Regions from separate parts of the Shewanella sp. 10N.286.45.A1 genome, predicted to be linked through region 2. Evidence: predicted binding sites of a transcription regulator. Region 2 holds the regulator's gene; the other holds the start of a gene.
The links. The regulator LexA, encoded in region 2, represses DNA repair genes until DNA is damaged. The targets are predictions, from matches to a motif close to TACTGTATNNNNATACAGTA.
Positions count from the first base shown of each region.

Region 1: the regulator LexA is predicted to act here: its motif matches at 5,349-5,368, upstream of dinB (DNA polymerase IV).

Region 1 is NZ_JBFRMK010000269.1:665-9,484, reverse strand. Features, by position in the region: gene AB4238_RS18195 (leucyl aminopeptidase family protein) at 976-2,514, opposite strand; gene AB4238_RS18190 (aminoacyl-histidine dipeptidase) at 2,731-4,194, shown strand; gene dinB (DNA polymerase IV) at 4,248-5,324, opposite strand; gene AB4238_RS18180 (methyl-accepting chemotaxis protein) at 5,490-7,490, opposite strand; gene AB4238_RS18175 (hypothetical protein) at 7,744-7,944, opposite strand; gene bfr (bacterioferritin) at 8,217-8,684, opposite strand; gene bfr (bacterioferritin) at 8,697-8,820, opposite strand, start outside.
Region 2 is NZ_JBFRMK010000042.1:14,883-28,150, forward strand. Features, by position in the region: gene mtr (tryptophan permease) at 1-468, opposite strand, end outside; gene plsB (glycerol-3-phosphate 1-O-acyltransferase PlsB) at 469-2,892, opposite strand; gene lexA (transcriptional repressor LexA) at 3,206-3,826, shown strand; gene AB4238_RS03710 (cell division inhibitor SulA) at 3,823-4,332, shown strand; gene coxB (cytochrome c oxidase subunit II) at 4,777-6,336, shown strand; gene ctaD (cytochrome c oxidase subunit I) at 6,346-7,947, shown strand; gene AB4238_RS03725 (cytochrome c oxidase assembly protein) at 7,950-8,519, shown strand; gene AB4238_RS03730 (cytochrome c oxidase subunit 3) at 8,640-9,515, shown strand; gene AB4238_RS03735 (DUF2909 family protein) at 9,543-9,761, opposite strand; gene AB4238_RS03740 (SURF1 family protein) at 9,796-10,506, shown strand; gene AB4238_RS03745 (hypothetical protein) at 10,720-11,265, shown strand; gene AB4238_RS03750 (hypothetical protein) at 11,375-11,500, shown strand; gene AB4238_RS03755 (heme A synthase) at 11,600-12,583, shown strand; gene cyoE (heme o synthase) at 12,757-13,268, shown strand, end outside.

The DNA of each region.
Region 1 (8,820 bases), on a different contig from region 2:
CGAATAAATAGTACTACTAGCTGTAAATGACATAATCATTACTCCTAACAAAGTTGAAAAAAATACTCTAATCAATTTAATTACGGGGTTGAGACCAATTAAACTGACGAGTCAACTTGTCGCTCGATTCCTTGGAGAATTATCCATCCTGGATAGACTTATCTGTGGTAGGCATTCACCCTAACCAACGAGAGCCATTATAGACAACTGTAATTTTATTACAACTATTAATTCAATATAATGCCAAAAAGCGGCTTCAACCGTAATTTAACCACAATTATAGTGTGTGTAGATCACATAAATTCGCTATTTATTGAAGCGAATGTCAGTTGTTAACAGATTCAGATCAGAATAATTACCTTAGCCTAACCAGAATCGACAAAAAATGACTAAAGCAGATCAATATATATAACGCAAAAAAAAGCCCGCTCAATGAGCGGGCAAGACATATTCAAGTTTTCTGATGGAAATTGGTTAGCGCGCTAGCGATAATCAATTGTAAATTTGGTCAATCTACAACTTGGTCTAAAAACATCTAATAGATGTCATAAGGGTGATGGAAACGTGCGACTTACTAGGTGGTTAGCCCTTGTAAGCCATGGCGTATATACCGCCACGCAAAACATCAGTGTTTAACCAAAAGCTTTGCGAATAAATAGTCGTGCTCTTTGTAAAAGACATAATCAATACTCCTAACTAAGTTGAATTCTAAATACTCTGCATGCTAATTGCGCCCCATCGTGGGTTAAGCAAAGCCAACTCGTCGCTCGATTCCTTGGAGAATGATCCATCCTGGATAGACTAGCTCGATTAGGCACCTGCCTAATCAACGGAAATCATTATATCTGAATGTAGTTTTATTACAACTATTTTTATTAAAAAAGCCAAAACAACCCTAGAAATGTAATTTAATTACTTAATGTCGCATTAAAAAGCCGACTTTAGTGTCGGCTTTAACGGTTTAGCGTGTAAAACTTACTGACTATTCACCATATAGTTAAATAGCCCAACTAATGGCGTTGCTGTTGGGCTACCATATTGCGGATGACCTTCGGTCGCACTACCCGCGATATCTAAATGCGTATAAGCAATCGGTGTATCGCTATTTAGACCATGCTGGCTTAACCCTGATGCTTGGATTAAAAATGCGGCAGGGTATTGGTGACCTCGGGCTGTCACCGATGAAGGTGCATTATTTGATGACAACATGTCTGCAGCTGCTGATGGATCAATAATCTTACTAAAGTCATCTCGGCGCAATTGGCTAACCTCTATTGGCTCTCCCCAAATAGCCGCTTGTTGCTGAATACTATCGGCAACGTTCGCCTGCTTAGCGACACTATTTTCTACCGCGGCGGTATAACCACCAAAACAGCGCACCACGTGACCAGTTAACGTTGCCACAGAGTACATTTCAGGTTTTACTGCTGATTCCGCTTTAAGACGTAGATGCGACAGTAGATCCGCTAATACCAGTCGCCCTTCTGCATCAGTATTACCAATACGCACACGTTTGCCGGCATGACTGGTAATGATTTCATCGGTCACAAATGCCTCACTACCTATACTGTTTCGCACTAAGCCTAACTCAGCAACAATACGGATCCCTTTCGGTTTAAGCATACTAACGGTTTTTAGTAACCCAGCCACGGCAGCAGCGCCGCCCTTATCTCGACTCATGCCGGCCATGCCACCAGCAATTTTTATATCTGCACCGCCAGTATCATAAACCACACCTTTACCAGCAAACATAAAGGTGCGTTCGATTTCGCCCTCACCGACATACTCTAGCTTAACCACTCGGGGTTGATGTCTCAGTACAGCAAAAGATGAACGGCCAACCGCGCTCAGTAGCGGATAATCACGCTCTAAAATATCTCTATCCTCTACCACTGACATTGTTAAGCCGCTATCTGCTAGTGCAGCCAAGCAGTAATCAGCAAATGCCGGTGCTGACATGCGCTCAGGCTCGGTACCACAAAGGTCACGTGCTAACACACGCCCAGCCTCAATTGCCGTTAGTGTAGCAGCGTGGTGAGTATCACTCAGTAAACCTATGCACTCTAATGCTTCATCTGCCCCACCCGCTTCGCGTAGTTCAAGCGCCTGCCATAACTCTTGTCCACACGCTAATGCCGATACCTCGGCCGCTTTTTGATAACGAGACTCTCCGATACCATTCACTAGTAACAATGGTCGTTTAGCTCCCGCTTCTTTAGCGACTCGAATACCTTGGCGCGCCGCGTCAGCAAACACTCTTACATCTTCATACTCATCAGCAGCTTTGGTTACCGGCGCAATGACTAATCGACCGCCCGCAATGCCTGGCGCAAACAACAGGGTTACCGATTTTCCGACTCGTTGGTCAACTTTCTGACCATGATTGGCCAGTAATGCCACTTCTTCAACCTTAATCGCATTGAGATCGGCAGCAACGACCACTAGTGCATCCCATCCATTACCTTCAAATATCGCCTCTTGCGAGGCTACATCAACATATTTAACTACAGCCATGACCCTTCCTTTTTATTTTTAATTGCTGGCATTATTATCCTATTGCGTGCAGATTACCAACGACTTCATCAAGCTTGAAATCTTCTATGGCAACTTCTGCTGACACTGATTATGTAAAGCGGAGTAACAGATACTAAGACTATGGTAGAATGTTGCCATTTTCAGCCTCAAGCGCACCAGCGCAGTAGTGATAATCTCAAAATAGAGGAACTTTCTGTGACCGCACTAAACCAGCTACAACCACAAGCACTTTGGCAATGGTTCGAACAAATCTGTGCCATTCCACACCCTTCAAAACATGAGCAAGCCTTGAGTGAACACATTCAAGCTTGGGCTAAAGATAAACAGCTGTCTGTTGTCGAAGATAAAGTCGGCAACCTTATCATCAAGAAAGCCGCAACAGCGGGCATGGAAGATCGTAAAACCGTCGTTCTGCAAGCGCATATCGATATGGTTCCACAAAAGAATGCTGATAAAGAGCATGACTTTGAAAAAGATCCCATCGATGCCTACGTTGAAGATGACTGGGTTAAGGCTCGTGGCACTACCCTTGGTGCCGATAACGGTATTGGTATGGCTTCAGCATTAGCGGTTCTTGGTGCTGATGATATTGTTCATGGCCCACTTGAAGTACTTCTGACTATTGATGAAGAAGCGGGAATGACCGGAGCATTTGGCTTGGAAGCTGGCATGCTTGAAGCAGAGATATTGATCAATACTGACTCTGAGCAAGAGGGTGAGATCTACATGGGCTGCGCAGGTGGCGTTGATGGCCAGATTAGCGTGCCTATGGTTTGGCAATCTCCAGAGCCGAGCAACTCGAGCTATACGCTATCGCTTGCAGGTCTAAAAGGTGGCCACTCAGGGGTGAACATCCATTTAGGTCGTGGTAATGCCAACAAGTTGCTGGCTAGGTTCTTGTTTGATCATAGCGATGAGCTAGCGCTTGAGCTAACAAACTTCACTGGTGGTTCACTGCGTAACGCAATCCCACGTGAAGCACAAATTAGCTTCATGCTCCCTGCTGAAAACGTCACTCTGCTGCAGAATCGTATTAGCGAATTTCAAGCATTAGTTCGCCAAGAATTAGCCATTGCCGACCCAGACACTGAGCTAACTCTGACAGAAATACCAGCCGAAACTAAAGTGATGAGTGAAGACTCACAGCAGATTTTAATCGATATCCTCAATGCTTGCCCTAACGGCGTAGTGCGCATGAGTGATGAAGTTGAAGGCGTAACTGAAACCTCGTTAAACGTTGGCGTTATCAGCACTGAAACTGATTCAGTGCAGGTACTTTGTCTTATTCGCTCACTGATTGATTCAGGTCGTGAAGAGATAGAGGGCGTACTGACCTCGTTAAGCAGCCTTGCAGGAGCTAACGTTGAGTTTAGCGGTGCATATCCAGGTTGGAAGCCTGACAATAGCTCGCCAGTGATGGCAAGTGTGCGTGAGACCTATGAAGATATCTACAACAAAGAGCCAACTATCATGGTGATCCATGCCGGCCTTGAATGTGGTTTATTTAAGAAGCCGTACCCAGAGATGGATATGGTTTCTATTGGCCCAACCATCCGCTACCCACATAGCCCCGATGAAAAGGTCAATATCACTACCGTTGGTCAGTACTGGAAACTATTGCTGGCAGTACTTGAACGTACACCGGTGAAAGGTAGCTAATCTTATAAATTAGCCCCAAAAAAGCCGCTCAAAGCGGCTTTTTTGTTTTATCGCTAAAAGCCAAGATCCATCTGTGGCGGCTCTGTACCTTCATCGCTATCGGCTTGGCTGTTTGAGGCTAATCCTACGGAAACTCCCAATAAACGAATACCGCGATCATGTTGCCGCTCCATCGCCTGCTCTAATAATTGATAAAACATATTAACCGAGATCTCATCACTGCGATGCTCAATCGTTGTCTGCTTAAAATCTTCAAATTTAAGCTTAACCACCTGTTTATGAATCACTCTATCTTTAGCGCTGCGATTAACTCTAACGCCCAATTCTTGTATAAGCTGCGGCAACACCGCACGGCACTGCTCCAGTGTATGAATGTCTTTTGCTAATGTAGTTTCTACGCCCACAGACTTGCGTTCCCTGTTTGGGGATATTGCTCGATTGTCGATCCCTTTTGCCCTTTCTATCAATACAGCCCCAAATTTTCCAAATCGTTCTAGTAGCTTATTTTGCGGATAAGCCTGCACGTCGGCGCAGGTGTTTAAACCCAGTTCGGTGAGCTTTTTAGCGGTGACCTTGCCAACACCGGGAATTTTGATTAATGGTAAGGTTTTAACAAACGCATCAATTTTGTCAGGCCTGACAAGGTATTGCCCATTGGGTTTATTTAGGTCTGAGGCTATCTTGGCAAGAAACTTAACCGGAGCGATGCCTGCAGATGCAGTCAGCCCTGTCTCGACAAATATCTCTTCACGAATCGCTTGTGCCATCAACGTTGCAGAGCCTTGGCAGTGATCACTTTCAGTGACATCAAGATAAGCTTCGTCGAGCGACAATGGTTCGATCAAGTCAGTATAGCGCTCAAACACAGCTCTTATCTGACGAGACACATCCTTATAGACCTGCATTCTACCGGGCACCAAAATAAGATCAGGGCAAAGCTTGAGGGCGTAGCCCGATGCCATTGCCGAGCGCACCCCAAATTTACGCGCTTCATAGTTACAAGTACTGATCACGCCACGGCGATCGCTCCGTCCCCCCACAGCGATGGGTTTACCTTGTAACTCTGGAAAATCACGCATCTCTACAGCAGCGTAGAAGCAGTCCATATCGACATGAATTATTTTTCGCAATCTTAAACCCTCCGACCAGAACTATACTGTATATAAAAACAGTACTCAAGAAAAGTTAGCTCAAAGGGGGGCAAGCGTCATTTATCAAAGTGTATTTCTGCTGCTATACATAACAAAAACGGAGCCAATCGGCTCCGTTTTACTGTCATTAATTAAAACTAACCGCTAGATTTTAAACTGCTTAATATTACCCGACAGTGACTCTGTGACTTGTGCAAAGTTACCAAAGTTGTGCGATAACTCCTCACTGGCGGCGAGTGAGTCATCAGACAGCGCCCTGACATTTTCAACGTTGCATGCCACCTCTTCTGCAACCACGGCTTGTTGACCAACAGCAGCGGAGATCTCAATGGTTTGTTGTTGGATCGCTTCAATGGCACCGGTAATACTGTCTAGCGCCACTTCAACTTTACCAGTAAGCTCTTGACCGATGTTGGCCTGCTCGACGCCAGCCTCCATCACTTGCTCAGCTTCATTGGCATTTTGCTGTAGTGTTTGGATGATCTCTTGAATGTTTGCTGTTGAGTCTTGTGTGCGTGATGCCAGCGTTCTTACCTCGTCGGCAACGACTGCAAAACCTCTGCCCTGCTCACCGGCTCTTGCAGCTTCAATTGCCGCATTAAGCGCTAATAAGTTAGTTTGCTCTGCTATACCACGAATAACATTAAGCACTTCGCCAATCTGTTCTGAACGAGTTCTTAACTGCTTAACAACTTTAGCTGCTTCAATGACTTGCGATGATAACGACTGCATCCCTTGGCTCGCTTGCGCCACAATAGCGCCACCCTCAACCGATTCCGCTTGTGCTTTGTCAGCAAAGTCACTGGCACGCTGAGCGCTCGCAGCCATCTCTTGGCTAGTATGCGCCATCTCGGTGGCTGCTGTTGCGACAGAAGCTATCTCCTCTTTTTGCTGCGCAACAGAGTGAAGCGCACGTTCGCTGACTTCAGATGCAGCTGAAACACCATTTTCAACCTCTAAGGTTAAGTCGCGAGTTTCTTGCAGCATTCCCTGAACTTTGGCGGCAAAACGGTTAAATGCATTACCGAGTTTGCCAAGTTCATCTTCTCTATCCATTTGGATCCGTTTAGCCAAATCGCTATCACCTTCGGCAATATCTTCCATCGCGGCGAGTAAACTATTGAGCTGCTTTCTAAACGGTAACAGCATGCCCCAAACGGTAACGCCAACAAATAGCATGATCAGACATGAGAGCAGAATTGAATTAATGATCGCGTCAGTTACTGGCGCTTCAATGACCTCTGTTGGTAACATAAAGGCCAAATGCCACTTCTGCTCAGGGAAATCACCACCAACTTCAACAAAGCTGACTCGCTGAGACTGACCTTTAAAGGTAACTTCTGCAAATCCTGACGATTGTGACTGCATCTGTCTGCTTAACGCGCTAAAGCCACTGCTATCTTTAAATTGACTATCGACTTTTGAGGCATCTGAGCCTGGAGGGAATTTTTCATTAAAACCGGGAAAATAAACCAACTTACCAGCATTGGTTACAAGAAAGGCTTGGCCCGCACCTTGATACTTAATGGGCGCGAGTAGTTCGCTACCAATGGTATCAATTAAGATATCCATTCCACCAATCCCTAATAAACGGCCTGATTGATCTTTAACAACAGTTTTAACCGTCGCAGATATGGAGCCATCATTGGCATCAACAGCGGGATCGCCGACAAACATACCATCTTTATCTATCGCTTCTTGCCACCAAGGGCGCTTATTGGTGTAGTACTCGCTATCATTGTAGCGGCCGTTTAAGTCAAAATATTCAAAGGTATTGGCGGAGCCGAAGAAGACAGATTTTATATCACTGTCTTGATCGGAGAAAAACTTAAAGTACTCAACAATAGACTTGTACTGTTTATCTGATGATAGGTCACTTAGACGATTGTTATATTTAGCAAACCACTCAAGTACACTCGGGTCTGCAAACACCGCATGGATCAACTGCCCTTTTGCGACAAAGTAGCTGCGAACTTCAGTAGATTTGAGTTGAACCAGCCCTGTGAGATCACTATCAATTTGTTGACGCGTACTAGTGCTTTCATTCTTAACTAAGAACAGTGCGACGATGGTAAACAGTACCGCCAAAGCACCAACAATAGTCACAACCAGCTGCATACTTAGCGAGCGTTTAAACCAAAGCATTCTATATTCCTTTATTATTATATTTTTCTAGGAATAATGAATTTAACAGAATTAACACAAGATTAAAGCAGAAAAATCAACATTTAACTGGCGAGTTGTAAATTGAAAGTTACATTGAAATAAAAGTGCTAGCAATGCTAGCGGATCATTTCAAAAGAAAAGAGCAATGCTAGATTATTTTGCTACTGCTTCAATACAGATACAGTGAAAGGCTCTAAAGTGAATGTTCAGGTAATGAAAGGACTGACCAATACTAGAAAAGATTCGTCAACATTGAAAGTTCATCAGCAGTGAGGGCCGACTGGCTATTACTCTTTTGTGATGAAGAGCTGCGTCTATTACCTGACTCAGCGATTTCAAGTTGCTGTTCAAGCTTTCTTATCTTAAAAAGAAGACGTTCGATTATCAGCTGGTTATCGCTTTCATGAACGTTGTTTTTTGCTGAAATAATCATAATCTCCCCTCGTATTTTTTAGCTATCAAAAAAACCACACTTGCGCATTCTAAGGTTAGTACAAAAAACCATCGCTGCAACAAATTTAATGAATTATTTGTACCTTATTATAGTAATCCTCTCTAGCTGAATATTAGCTGTATAGACTTAGTCAAAATATAAGCAATTTTACTTTATAAGCTTTAAAGAACGCCTTAAAAAAGAGCACCGCCACTATAAAAGTGAGGTGCTCTAGCAAATATGGCTACGCCTAGTTAACCAGCCTAATTTAGCTACATCTTGCTTTGTAAGTAATTTTGTAAGCCGACTTTATCAATCAAACCTAACTGTTTTTCTAGCCAGTACATATGATCAGACTCAGTCTCTTCTAGCAATACCTCTAAGATCTCACGGCTTTCGTAATCTCTTTTCTCTTCACACAAAGCAATAGCACTACGAAGGTTATCGGCCACTTGGTATTCATAAGCAAGATCGTTCTTAAGCATCTGCTCAGTATCTTTACCGATATTGAGTGGTTCACGACTGGCGACGTCTGGCGTACCTTCTAAAAACAAAATGCGCTGCACCAGCTTTTTAGCATGTTCACGCTCATCATCTGATTCGTGAGAAATCCTCTCATGCAATTCATTCAGCCCCCAATCTTCATACATTAGGCCATGAACAAAATACTGATCCATTGCTGACAACTCTCCGGTGAGCAACTTATTAAGTGTATCGATGACTTCTTTATTACCTTTCATAATCGTCTCCGGTTAGTCCATTTTAGATTGTAAGTAGTTCTGAATACCTGTCAGTGAAATAAGCTCTAACTGGGCTTCAAGCCAGTCTAAATGCTCCTCTTCATCTTCGAGCAGATCTTCCAAAATATCACGACTA
Region 2 (13,268 bases):
GATCCTATCTACGGCTTTGGTGCTGATGATAACGATGGTAGCCAATACCGCAGCAAACACTAGCCCAGCAAGACTTTGCGGTAAGCTTATCCCCAGCCCTTCAAGACTATGGTTAACGATTGAACTGCCACCACTTATGTAGGCGTAAGTCAGAATATATAAAACAAAAGCAATGGAAAGCCCATTGACGATGCGCCAAAATTGGCCAAGCGTGGTTTTAGTGAGTGTGTCGAAACTGGAGCCTGGTTCAAAATGAAGGTTAGTCTCTAGCAACATCAAACCAGACACCAACATACAAAACCATATGCCTACCAACATTAACATTGAGTAGCCAAACCACATGCCTGCGCCCACTACAGGTAAGGAGAACATGCCCGCACCAACGGTCGTGCCCGCAATGATCATTGCGCCGCCTAATAGTGATTTTCCTTCGGCCTTGTTTTTGGCCGCATTCATATGATTTGCCATTTAATCTTTTTGCTCCGCATTAACGCTATCAACAATCGTCTGTCTAACGGATGAACGCAGTAGCAAATTAGCTCTATCTTTTATACGTTTGATATCACTACAGCCTTCGCTATCGGTTAGATGACCTAACTCTTTTAATTTAACGCTTAGCGTAGCGTATAGCTTCTTGTCGTAGAACTCTGGCGCAGTAATACCGTGAAGTGCTCCCAGCCTTTGTGCAAGGCGATGGCTATCGCGCTCTAACTCTGAGCGCTCCATGTTAGGTTTCACTGCTAACAAGTTAAATAAGATAGCGTAACGTTGCATCGTTTCGTCGATGGTGCCAGACAGCAATAGCAACTGATTAACTTTGTCATCGGCAACTTCAAAGTGACCATTTTCAACCACTAATCCCTGCGCAACAAAGATATCTAAGATGCTATTCGCGTAGACCTTAGGATCTTCAATGCCCATAAATAATTCGGCTTGAAGCAGTGGATAAAAGTCATTAATTACACACACAACATCATCACGAGTGCAACGCTCTTTACGCAATAAACAGGCTGCGATCAGTGAAGGAACCACCAACAGATGAATGATGTTATTACGATAATAAGTCATCGTTATCGCAATACTGTCATCAATAGAGATAATGTCGCCAAGCGCATCACTTTCAATCTGAATCTTCTTCAGCTCAAGACCTTGCGAAACTAAATCTTTACCACTCCCCTCGGGGACGGAAGTGTACTCGGTATAAGGCAGTTCTTTTAACAATGTAAGATAAAGATCTAACTGCTTTTCAAGCTGACTACGTTCTAGTGCATTTTGCTCTGATGCCAGTAATACCAAGCTCGTTAACGTCACTGAACTGACTGCTGCAGCATCGTTAATATTAGTCATTACTTGGCTGGCTAACGTATTCACCGCTGGCGTTAACCAAGTTGGCTTTTGCTCAGGATCTTGGGCGATATCTTCGCGCCAATTAGGCACTTCGTCATTTAAGAAGTTATGCAGTGTTATAGGCTTACCAAAGTTGACATAGCCTTGGCCAAAGTTACCTAACTTACGGATGGCGCCAAATACCTGCCAGACAGATTCTTTCTTTTTCTTTTTACCGCTTAGCTCTTTATGGTAAGTCGCTACTTCCATCACATGATCGTAACCCAAGTAAACAGGAACCAAGGTTACAGGTCGTTCGACACCGCGGAGAACACTATTAAGCGTCATCGCAATCATGCCTGTTTTAGGCGCCAATAAGCGACCAGTACGCGAACGTCCGCCTTCAGTGAAATACTCCACCGAGTAACCTTTAGTGAATAACTGATCTAAATATTCACGGAATACTGCGGTGTAAAGCTTATTACCACGGAAACTACGACGAATAAAGAATGCACCGCCACGACGGAACATCGGCCCTGCCGGCCAGAAGTTAAGGTTAATACCGGCAGCAATATGCGGCGGCACCATACCTTGGTAATAAAGAATGTAAGACAGCAACAAGTAGTCCATATGGCTACGGTGGCACGGTACATAAACTATTTCGTGACCATCATGGTGTAACTGGCGGATCTGCTCCGCACCTTTGATGTTTATGCCTTTATAAAGCTTATTCCACAGCCAAGTGAGAAAACGCTCGGCTATACGTACCAAACTGTCTGAGTAATCAGCTGCAACTTCATCAAGATATTCCATTGCTTTGGCGCGAGCCTCAGCTTCTGAGATTTTTTTGCTCGCCGCTTCCTCTTTTATCGCCTTGGTAATCGAATCTGATTTAAGCAAAGAATGGAAAAGCGCTTGGCGTTTAGGCAGTTGAGGCCCTGTCATCACTTTTCGCTGACGCTGGAAATGCACTCGGGCAACGCGCGCGAGCTTTTGAGCTATACGCTTATCGGTGCCATGTTCATCTGCCATGTAGCGCAGCGACACAGCATTAGAAAACTGGACAAAGTTATGACGACCTAAGAATAAGATCATCAAACACTTACGTAGCCAAGTTGGATTCTGACGTTCCAAAACAGCCGCGCGCATCGTGTCATCTTCTTTACCTGGAGTGCGCCCCCAGTAGAGGCTAACAGGCACTAGTTGAATATCGAGCTCAGCATTCTGCTTATGTACACTTAGCAAACGCTTGAAACAATGTAGGTACTGTTCAGCACTTTCTCGTTCACCAAATAACGGTTTGCTGCCTTCAAGACAAACAACCCGTGGCGCACTGACGCCATTGACCTCTAAGTCATCATAAGGGCTAGGCAGGCCTAGCGTGCCGGTCATTTCACTTAAAGCAGCAATATCACTCACTGATTCTGTTTTCATGACATAAACGAGCGGTTTGCTTGGATCGAGATTGAGATCATCAAAAGGATCGTGAGGTACCACAATAGTGTGTACCAACTTTTTCTGGATCCAGCGTAAAGATTTAAACCAAAGAGAGTCTTTTTTCGACATGATTCGCTTGCAGTGTTAGTCGCTTCTAATAACCCCGTAGAATACCAGAATTCCTAACGCTTTGCGCAATTGCTTTACAATCGGCACTGGAAGCTACTGTGCATTTATAGAACAATGACTTAGCTACAACTTAGTGCATACACTCTAGATTAATATTGATTAACGCCCCCTCCAGCAGGCATTAGCCACCACATTAAAGGCGACACGAGATAAATGTAAATTTAACTTATGCTTACATTAATATGGTTAATACTTGCACTGATTAAATTACTGTATATACTGACAGGTACTGTATAGAAAAACAGGTTCAGCCATGAGACCACTTACACCGCGCCAAGCAGAAATTTTAGAACTGATTAAACGAAACATTTCTGATACAGGCATGCCACCTACCCGTGCAGAGATTGCGAGACGTTTAGGCTTTAAGTCTGCTAATGCCGCTGAAGAGCATTTAAAAGCACTGGCCAAAAAAGGGTGTATTGAGATCATTCCTGGCACTTCTAGAGGAATTAGACTTACACAGGAAGATGCAGAGGAAACAGAGTCTGGTTTACCTCTGATTGGCCAGGTCGCCGCTGGTGAGCCAATACTTGCCCAAGAACATGTCGAGCAACACTATAAAGTTGACCCAGCCATGTTCCGTCCTTCAGCTGATTTTCTTCTGCGTGTTCGCGGTGACAGTATGAAAGATATCGGCATACTTGAAGGGGATCTATTAGCTGTACATAAAAGTCAGCAAGCACGTAACGGCCAGGTAGTGGTGGCTCGTGTTGAAGATGATGTAACCGTTAAGCGCTTTGAAAAGAAAGGTAATAAAGTCTTTTTACACGCAGAAAATGAAGATTACTCACCAATAGAAGTGGATCTAGCAAACCAAAGCCTTAGCATTGAAGGTTTAGCCGTTGGCGTGATCCGTAATGGAGATTGGCAATGAATAAATTATTAGGTGTAAGCCCTCGTCATCCAGGTCTGTGGCAAGATCTGCCAACCTCCTCTATGACTAAAAAGAGCACTGATATTGAAACTATGGTATCGGCAACTCAAGGGCGTAATGAGCTAAAAAAGATAAGTGGTCAATTGGCTCAACTGAGCCAACAAGGTCGCTGGATTGTCTTAATTAGCCCACCTAATATTGGTTACAAACAGATGCTTGCAACTGCAGGTGTGCGCATGGACAGAATTTTACTGGTGCATGCTAAAGATGAAGTCGAAACCTTATGGGCGATGGAAAAAGCACTCACAAGTGGTACATCAAGTGCCGTCATTACTTGGGCAAATAGCCTAGATGCACGTGATAATAGACGCCTACAATTAGTCGCTAAGAGTGCCCAAGCACTAGGTATAGTGATTGAAAATGCGAATGCTCACTTACCTGACAGCGCAATAAACACACAGGATAAGGTACTTAATAAAGGTTCATTATTCACCTCTATTCATTAAGCCGTTATTTCTATTACCCTTCTAAGCTTCCTCTCAGGAAGCTTTTTTATTTCCCTAACACGTGAAATTAGTCAAAAAGTGATCTTGATCAATATTTAAACACCAAGTAGGGTAGGAACTGATAACAACGATATTTTTGTTATATCCGAGCGATTTAGTCGTCGGTCTTTATGTACGGACTGTAGATCCTTTTAAAGTATGTGAAGACTGAGATCGGCCTGATATATTTCAGCCGTAGGTGCCAAAGTGGTTACACTAACCAGTAGATAGATACTGGAAATTACAAAAGTCGTATCGATAGTCGACACGTTATATAACGACACGATAGACACGCCACTCGTGCACTTTGAAGTCATCGTTGCTTTTTTGGGAACTGAAGAGTTTACATAGAGCAGAGACTTACTGTGTGACTCTTCTTTGTCTTGTTGACAGAGGAGAAGTCTAGTGAAGCAATTGTTGTATTGTGTGTTGGCGCTAATATTTACGCCTGCACTTTTTGCATCAGAAATGCCACTTAATATGACAGAGGGCGTGACGGCGATCAGTGAACAGGTTTATAGCCTGCACATGATCATCCTTTACATCTGTTGTGCTATTGGCTTAGTTGTTTTTGGCGTGATGATTTATGCCATGATCAACCACCGCAAATCAAAAGGCGCTGTAGCCGCCAATTTTCATGAAAGTACTAAAGTCGAAATATTATGGACTGTAGTGCCTTTTATCATTCTTATCATCATGGCTATTCCTGCAACTAAAACACTAATTGCCATGGAAGATCCAAGTAATGCTGATTTAACCATTAAGATCACTGGTTCGCAGTGGAAGTGGCACTATAGCTACTTTAATCAAGATGTTGAATTTTACAGTTTAATGTCGACACCGCGGGAACAAATAGAGGGCACAGAAGCAAAAGGTGAACACTATTTGCTCGAAGTAGATAAACCTCTTGTTCTGCCAATCAATCGCAAAGTACGCTTTTTAATGACATCAGAAGACGTTATTCACTCATGGTGGGTACCTGCTTTTGCGGTTAAAAAAGATGCTAACCCCGGCTTCATCAATGAAGCTTGGACTCGAATCGATAAACCCGGTGTATACCGTGGCCAGTGTGCCGAGCTATGTGGCAAAGACCATGGCTTTATGCCGATTGTTGTTGAAGCCGTCTCTGAAGAGGACTTTGACAAGTGGTTGATTGCACAGCAACAGCAAGCAACGAATGCTGCCGCTGAAGCAGAAGCGGCCTTGTCTAAAACTTTGGGCATGGACGAGTTAATGGCACAAGGTGAACAGATTTATCTGGCGCGATGTGCAGCTTGTCACCAACCCAACGGCGCAGGTCTTCCCGGTGTATTCCCCTCGCTTATTGGTAGCCCAATCATTAAAGGCGCGGTATCTGGTCATATCGACATAGTACTCCACGGTAAGCCAGGTACTGCGATGCAAGCCTTTGCAAAACAACTTACCGCGACAGAGATTGCAGCCGTAGTCACCTATGAACGTAATGCTTGGGGCAATAACTCGGGCGATACCGTGCAAGCCGCAGATGTCAGTTCTTCTGGTTCAGATCCGGCAGCTTCTGCAGACACCCCAGCGGTTCCAGTGACTTTACCTGCTGAGCTACCTGATGCAGAGCAAGCAGCATCGACAGTCACACAGGCTGTAGAGGATGTTAGTGCTGCCGTACTTGATGATTTGAGTATGGATGAATTGATGGCCAAGGGCGAAAAGGTCTACATGGTCAAATGTGTCGCTTGTCATCAGGCTGCAGGCACCGGCTTACCCGGCGCATTCCCCTCTTTAATTGCTAGTCCAATCATTACCGGCCCCGTAGCGGATCACCTTGAAATTGTCATCAATGGTAAACCAGGAACGGCAATGCAGGCGTTCAGTTCGCAGCTAACGCCGCAGGAACTTGCCGCCGTTATCACTTATGAGCGTAATGCTTGGGGTAATGACTCCGGTGATACAGTGCAAGCATCTGATGTTGATGGCCACGGAAAGTAAGGGATTAAAATGAGCACTATTACACAAGATTCGCCAGCCGCTCAGGACGATCACCATGATGACCATCATGGGGCGCCAAAAGGCATTATGCGCTGGATATTAACCACTAACCACAAAGATATCGGCACGCTCTACCTATGGTTCAGTTTTATTATGTTCCTTACCGGTGGCGCGATGGCGATGGTTATTCGAGCTGAGTTATTTCAGCCGGGTTTACAATTGGTAGAGCCTAACTTTTTCAATCAGATGACCACAGTTCACGGCTTAGTTATGGTCTTTGGGGCGGTGATGCCAGCCTTTACGGGCTTAGCTAACTGGCTGATCCCAATGATGATCGGCGCGCCTGATATGGCACTACCGCGCATGAACAACTGGAGCTTTTGGATCCTACCGTTTGCGTTTGCCATTCTGTTAAGTTCTTTGTTTATGGAAGGTGGTGGACCTAACTTTGGTTGGACTTTCTACGCTCCATTATCAACGACTTATAGCCCTGACAGCACTGCTCTATTCGTGTTTTCAGTACATATCATGGGCATGAGCTCGATTATGGGCGCAATTAACGTTGTGGTGACCATCGTCAATATGCGTGCTCCTGGCATGACATGGATGAAGCTACCGCTGTTTGTTTGGACTTGGTTAATCACCGCCTTCCTGCTAATAGCGGTGATGCCGGTATTAGCCGGAACTGTCACCATGGTATTAACCGATAAGTACTTCGCCACCAGCTTCTTCGACGCTGCTGGAGGTGGTGATCCCGTCATGTTCCAGCATATATTCTGGTTCTTTGGCCACCCTGAAGTTTACATCATGATTTTGCCATCCTTTGGTATTATCTCCGCCATTGTTCCCGCCTTTAGTCGCAAGCCTTTATTTGGTTACGCCTCTATGGTGTACGCCACAGCGAGTATTGCGGTGTTGTCGTTTTTAGTGTGGGCGCATCACATGTTCACCACGGGGATGCCGGTGTTCGCCGAACTCTTCTTTATGTATTGCACCATGCTTATTGCTGTACCGACTGGCGTTAAGGTATTCAACTGGGTAGCCACCATGTGGCGCGGCTCGATCAGTTTTGAAACACCAATGCTATTCGCAGTGGCATTTATTATCCTGTTCACCATTGGCGGCTTTTCAGGGCTGATGCTGGCGATTACCCCCGCGGATTTCCAGTACCATGACACTTACTTTGTGGTGGCACATTTCCACTATGTGTTGGTTACCGGTGCAATATTTTCCATTATGGCTGCGGCTTATTATTGGCTGCCAAAATGGACGGGCAACATGTATAGCGAAAGTTTAGGTCGCTGGCACTTTTGGTGTTCGGTTATCTCGGTAAACGTGCTGTTTTTCCCGATGCATTTCTTGGGGCTAGCAGGTATGCCTCGACGAATACCAGATTACGCGATTCAGTTTGCTGACGTTAATCAGATTGTATCGATTGGTGGCTTTGCCTTTGGATTGTCGCAGCTAATCTTTTTAGCTGTAGTGATCAAATGTATTCGTGGCGGTGAAAAAGCCCCAGCAAAACCATGGGATGGCGCAGAAGGATTGGAATGGACAATCCCAAGCCCGGCGCCTTATCACTCGTTTACAACACCACCTGAGGTGAAGTAACAATGAGCCAGCCACAGAGTAAATCTAATCGAAAGTTAATTACCATGCTGCTATTAGGTGCAGTGGGAATGTTTGGTTTTGGCTTTGCTCTCGTGCCGCTGTATGACGTGCTCTGTGACACGCTGGGTATTAACGGTAAGACCCAAAATACTGCCAGTGTTTATAAGCCCGTTACGGTAGATAAAAATAGAACAGTCACCATTGAGTTTGTCTCCCAAGTACAAAGCGATATGCCCTGGGAGTTCAAACCTCAGATGAACAGCATGCAAGTTCACCCTGGAGAGCTTATTCGCACTCACTTTGTTGCGAAGAATTTGTCGGCGAAACATATCGTCGGCCAAGCAATACCGTCAGTGTCACCAGGGCAAGGGGCTGCCTATTTTAATAAAACAGAGTGCTTCTGTTTTAATCAGCAAGTATTAGCGGCGACAGCTACTGCCGATCTACCACTTATCTTTTACGTGGACCCTGAATTACCGGACTCCATCTCTACCTTGACCCTCTCTTATACCCTCTACAATATTACCGATAAAAGTTATGCCGGTAGCGTAGAGCAAGGAGCTGCAAGATGACATTTATTCAGCAACAAAATCACTATTTGCCCTTAAAAAGTCGTAGGCAAAATAAACAGTTAATTTCTACCCTAGCCAACTCTACTACTCTTTACTCTATGGTTGAGAAAGGAGATAAAAATGACGACTAAACACGAACCCTATTATGTACCAGCGCAAAGTGCCTGGCCGATTATCGGTGCAATCGGGCTGTTTCTTATCGCTTTCGGCGCCGGTAGCTTCGTATCTGAACTAAATAGCGAAGGCGGTATTGGCGGTTATATCTTATTAGCTGGAATTGCCGTCATTATTTTTATGATCTTCGGCTGGTTTAGAACCGTTATTGCAGAATCAATGGCAGGTCTCTATTCAAAACAGATGGATCGTTCATTTAGACAAGGGATGAGCTGGTTTATCTTCTCTGAGGTGATGTTTTTCGCCGCGTTTTTCGGTGCGCTATTTTATGCCAGAATGATTGCGATTCCATGGCTTGGCGGCGCATCTAACAATGCCATGACCCACGAAGTACTGTGGCCAACATTTGAAGCAGTATGGCCGCTTGTCACCACGCCTGATGGCACGACGACTGAAGCAATGGGCTGGACAGGTTTACCGCTATACAACACCCTTATTCTACTGACATCATCTGTAACACTGCACTTTGCCCATGTAGGGCTTGAAAAAAACAAGCGTCAAGCACTAACCGCCTGGTTGGCATTGACCATTGTGTTGGGTATCGGATTTTTATTCTTGCAAGCTGAAGAGTATATCCACGCCTATCAAGAGATGGGGCTAACGCTTGAATCTGGCGTTTACGGCAACACCTTCTTCCTACTCACAGGTTTTCACGGTATGCACGTGACATTAGGCACCGTGTTTCTGATTGTGTTGTTTTTCAGGGTGCTGAAAGGACATTTCAGCCCCGAACACCACTTTGCATTCCAAGCGGGTAGTTGGTATTGGCACTTTGTTGATGTGGTTTGGTTGTGTCTATTTATATTTGTTTATGTGCTTTAACTTCATTTAGATAAAGTATTTGATTAGCTAATAAGGTCTGGGGTTTGGCGCAATCACCCCAGTCGCTAAAGCCACTAGCAGTAACATAACGACCAGCACAGAAAAGAGTACCCGTCGGCCTAGATATTGGCTCATGGGTACACTCTTTTCACCTCTTACCATTACAAATAGGGCTCTCGCTAAATTAACCAATATGAACAGCAGTAGCAGTACTAAAACCAGTTTAAAAACAAATAGCATATTCATTAAATCTCCAAAAATTGGGGCTTTAGGCATTTGGTTGTTTATTGTACTTTCTACTTTGATGGTGTTTACAATTTTGGTCAAGCTTGGTTTTTGGCAGCTTGAACGAGCTCAGCAAAAACAACAATGGCAAGCAGCACTCAGTCAGCGACAAAATGCTAGCGTACTGACCTATGAGCAACTCCTCGCTCACCTTGGCAATGACAATCTAACTGGCTACAAACTGAGTACTCACGTCACGCCCATTCTGCAGCAAGTATTTCTACTCGATAACCAAACCGTTAACGGTAGAGTTGGCTATTTAGCCTATCAAGCATTTGAAGTCGCGCCAGATAAACCATGGTTATTAGTCGAATTAGGCTTTGAGGCAGGAAGCGTTGATCGCTCAATACTGCCTAACGTAGCAGCATTAACGAGTCCTTTAGCGTTAAATGGACGCGTCTACCAAAAACAGATGAATCCGATGAGCTCAGAGCTCATGGCAGAAACGGGTTCACCGATGCGGATCCAAAATTTAAACATAGAGCAACTTGCGCTGTTAATTGATAAACCACTCGCGCCAGTCGTGCTGCAACCCAACAATATTCCCGATGATATCCGTATTCATCCTTGGCAACCGATTCCATTATCTGCGCAGAAGCATCAAGGGTATGCCGTACAGTGGTTCAGTATGGCCGGAGTATTTGCAGTTATCATGCTCTTTTTATTTTTTCGTAAATTAAAACAACAAGATAATCTTAAAAATTAAAAACTAACATGGCTATTGCTAAGGCAGAATAGACCATGTAGGTTAGAAAATATGCATCCTAGCCGTTCCGGGATGTACTGATATTAAGCTGTTCACGATTACCGTCGTTTTGCTTATTACCTTAGCTGTATTGGTAATGCATGCTGACAAGACCTCATAAAGGTACTGCAGCAATAAGGTAACGTGGTACCCAAATAATACAGAGGAGATGGAATGAACTCCCCCAAAAAGAACGGCAAGAAAACACTGCTATTACTGCTCTTGGCTTTTGCAATACCTGTTATTGCCGCCAAACTGATTTTAAGTTTTGGGCTATATAATGGTGGAGCAACCAACAAAGGCGAGCTGCTTGAAGTCGGCATAAACTACCAAAGCTTAGAGATGACAAACCCTCAACCTAAAGAGTGGCAATTGTTGTATCAACTACCGGCAGTTTGTGACACAACTTGCTTAGATAGACTCTATATTTTACAGCAAAGCCATATCGCGATGGGCCGAAATCAGGATCGAGTGCATACCATCATTATGCTCGCTGAAAACAGTGATCGCTCAGCACTAACATCGTTCGACTTTATTACCGCAACGCCGACACCTGCGCTCACTCAACTACTCAAAGATCAACAGTTTGTCGTCGTTGATCCCCTTGGCAGCATGGTGATGAGTTACCCAATCACCACCAGTCACCAGGCTCAAATAATGCAAGGTAAGGCGATTGTGGCTGATCTAAGAAAGATGCTTAAACTTTCGAGGATTGGCTAATGGATATTAAACCTCTACTAAAAGTCACTTTAGTTTTTACTCTGCCTGTAATTATGCATCGATTGGCTTATACCCGTCTCCTCGCCTCTAAAGTAAACGGAGGTACTTAATGGATATTAAACCTCTACTAAAAGTCACTTTAGTTTTTACTTTGTGCGTCATCATGCATCGATTGGCTTATACCCGCTTCTTTATGGCTGATAACCAAAATATGGAGGTACTTAATGGATTTTAGACCTCTATTAAAAGTCACTTTAGTTTTTACTTTGTGCGTCATCATGCATCGATTGGCTTATACCCGTCTCCTCGCCTCTAAAGTAAACGGAGGTACTTAATGGATATTAAACCTCTAATAAAAGTCACTTTAGTGTTTACTTTGTGCGTCATCTTGATGGGCGCCTATACACGTCTGTCAGATGCAGGTCTTGGCTGCCCAGATTGGCCTGGTTGCTATGGCATGGTAACAGTCCCAAGCGCTAGCCATGAACTTACCGCAGCTAAAAGTGCCTTTCCAGAACACACTGTAGAATCAGAAAAAGCATGGCTTGAGATGATCCACCGCTATATTGCCGGCACTTTAGGTTTAATGGTGCTAGTTATTTTGATCATGAGCTTACGTAAGGCTAACGCCCCTAAAAAGCTACCGATGTTTATAGCGGCGCTAATCGTTTTTCAAGCCGCTTTGGGGATGTGGACCGTCACCATGAAACTGATGCCTATTGTGGTGATGTCTCACCTCATTGGCGGTTTCGCACTGTTCTCATTGCTCTTACTGCTCTACCTTCGCAGTAAGCCTTTACGCATTCCTGGTGGTGATGCTCCCGCGAGAAAACTATCAGCATTTGCCTTAATCTGTATTGGCGTGCTGTTACTGCAGATTATCTTAGGCGGCTGGACCTCATCCAACTACGCCGCTCTGGCTTGTACATCACTGCCAATCTGCGAAGGGAATTGGATTGATAATCTCAATTTCAGCGCCGCCTTTTCACCATTTCAAGGCGATCACCCCAGTTATGAATTTGGCGTTTTAGATTACTCAGCTCGAATGACCATTCATGTTGCCCATCGTATTGGCGCCATTATCACTGCGGTAATGCTGCTTTGGTTAGCATTCAAACTAATCACTAAAGCGCATTCAACCACTATGCGTAACGCTGCTTGGTTATTAGCAGGGCTAGTGGTGTTACAGGTCATACTTGGTATTAGCAATGTCGTGCTACATCTACCTTTGGGGATAGCGGTATCGCATAACGCTGGAGCTGCTCTTCTGCTGCTGACATTGGTATTTATTAATTACGCCTTGTGGCGTAAAGCATAATAATTCCAATCGGTATAAGGATTTGATCGCTCAGCGAGAGTTTAGCGGTTTTGAGGCCAGCTCGTTAACGCAGCATCAGAGTCGCTAAAGCTCGCCAGCAATGAACAAACAATAAATAAGCAGATTTCAACCCATTTAAGCGTGTTCAGTAAGAACATAATGAGGTGCAAGCCATGGAAAAACAAATAACAATATCCAGAAGCGCAGCAACACCACTGCTCCAGTGGCGTGCCTATTACGAAATGACCAAGCCCAAAGTCGTCGCGTTAATGCTCTTAACAGTGTTAGTAGGTATGTGTCTTGCGGTACCAGGAACTGTGCCACTACAACCTCTTATCGCGGGAATGGCGGGTATTGGCATGATGGCAGGGGCTGCAGCGGCATTTAACCACCTTATCGATCGTCGCATTGACGGCTTGATGGCAAGAACCTATAACCGTCCGCTACCCAAAGGCAAAGTGTCTATCACCAAAGCACTGATCTTCTCTTTTGGTATTGGGATATTGGGTTTTGTGATTCTCTATGCTTTAGTCAATCCATTAACTGCATGGCTCACTTTTGCTAGCCTCATCGGTTATGCCGTGGTTTACACCGCCTACTTAAAACGCGCAACGCCACAAAATATTGTGGTTGGCGGGCTTGCTGGAGCGATGCCACCACTACTGGGTTGGACTTCAGTCACCGG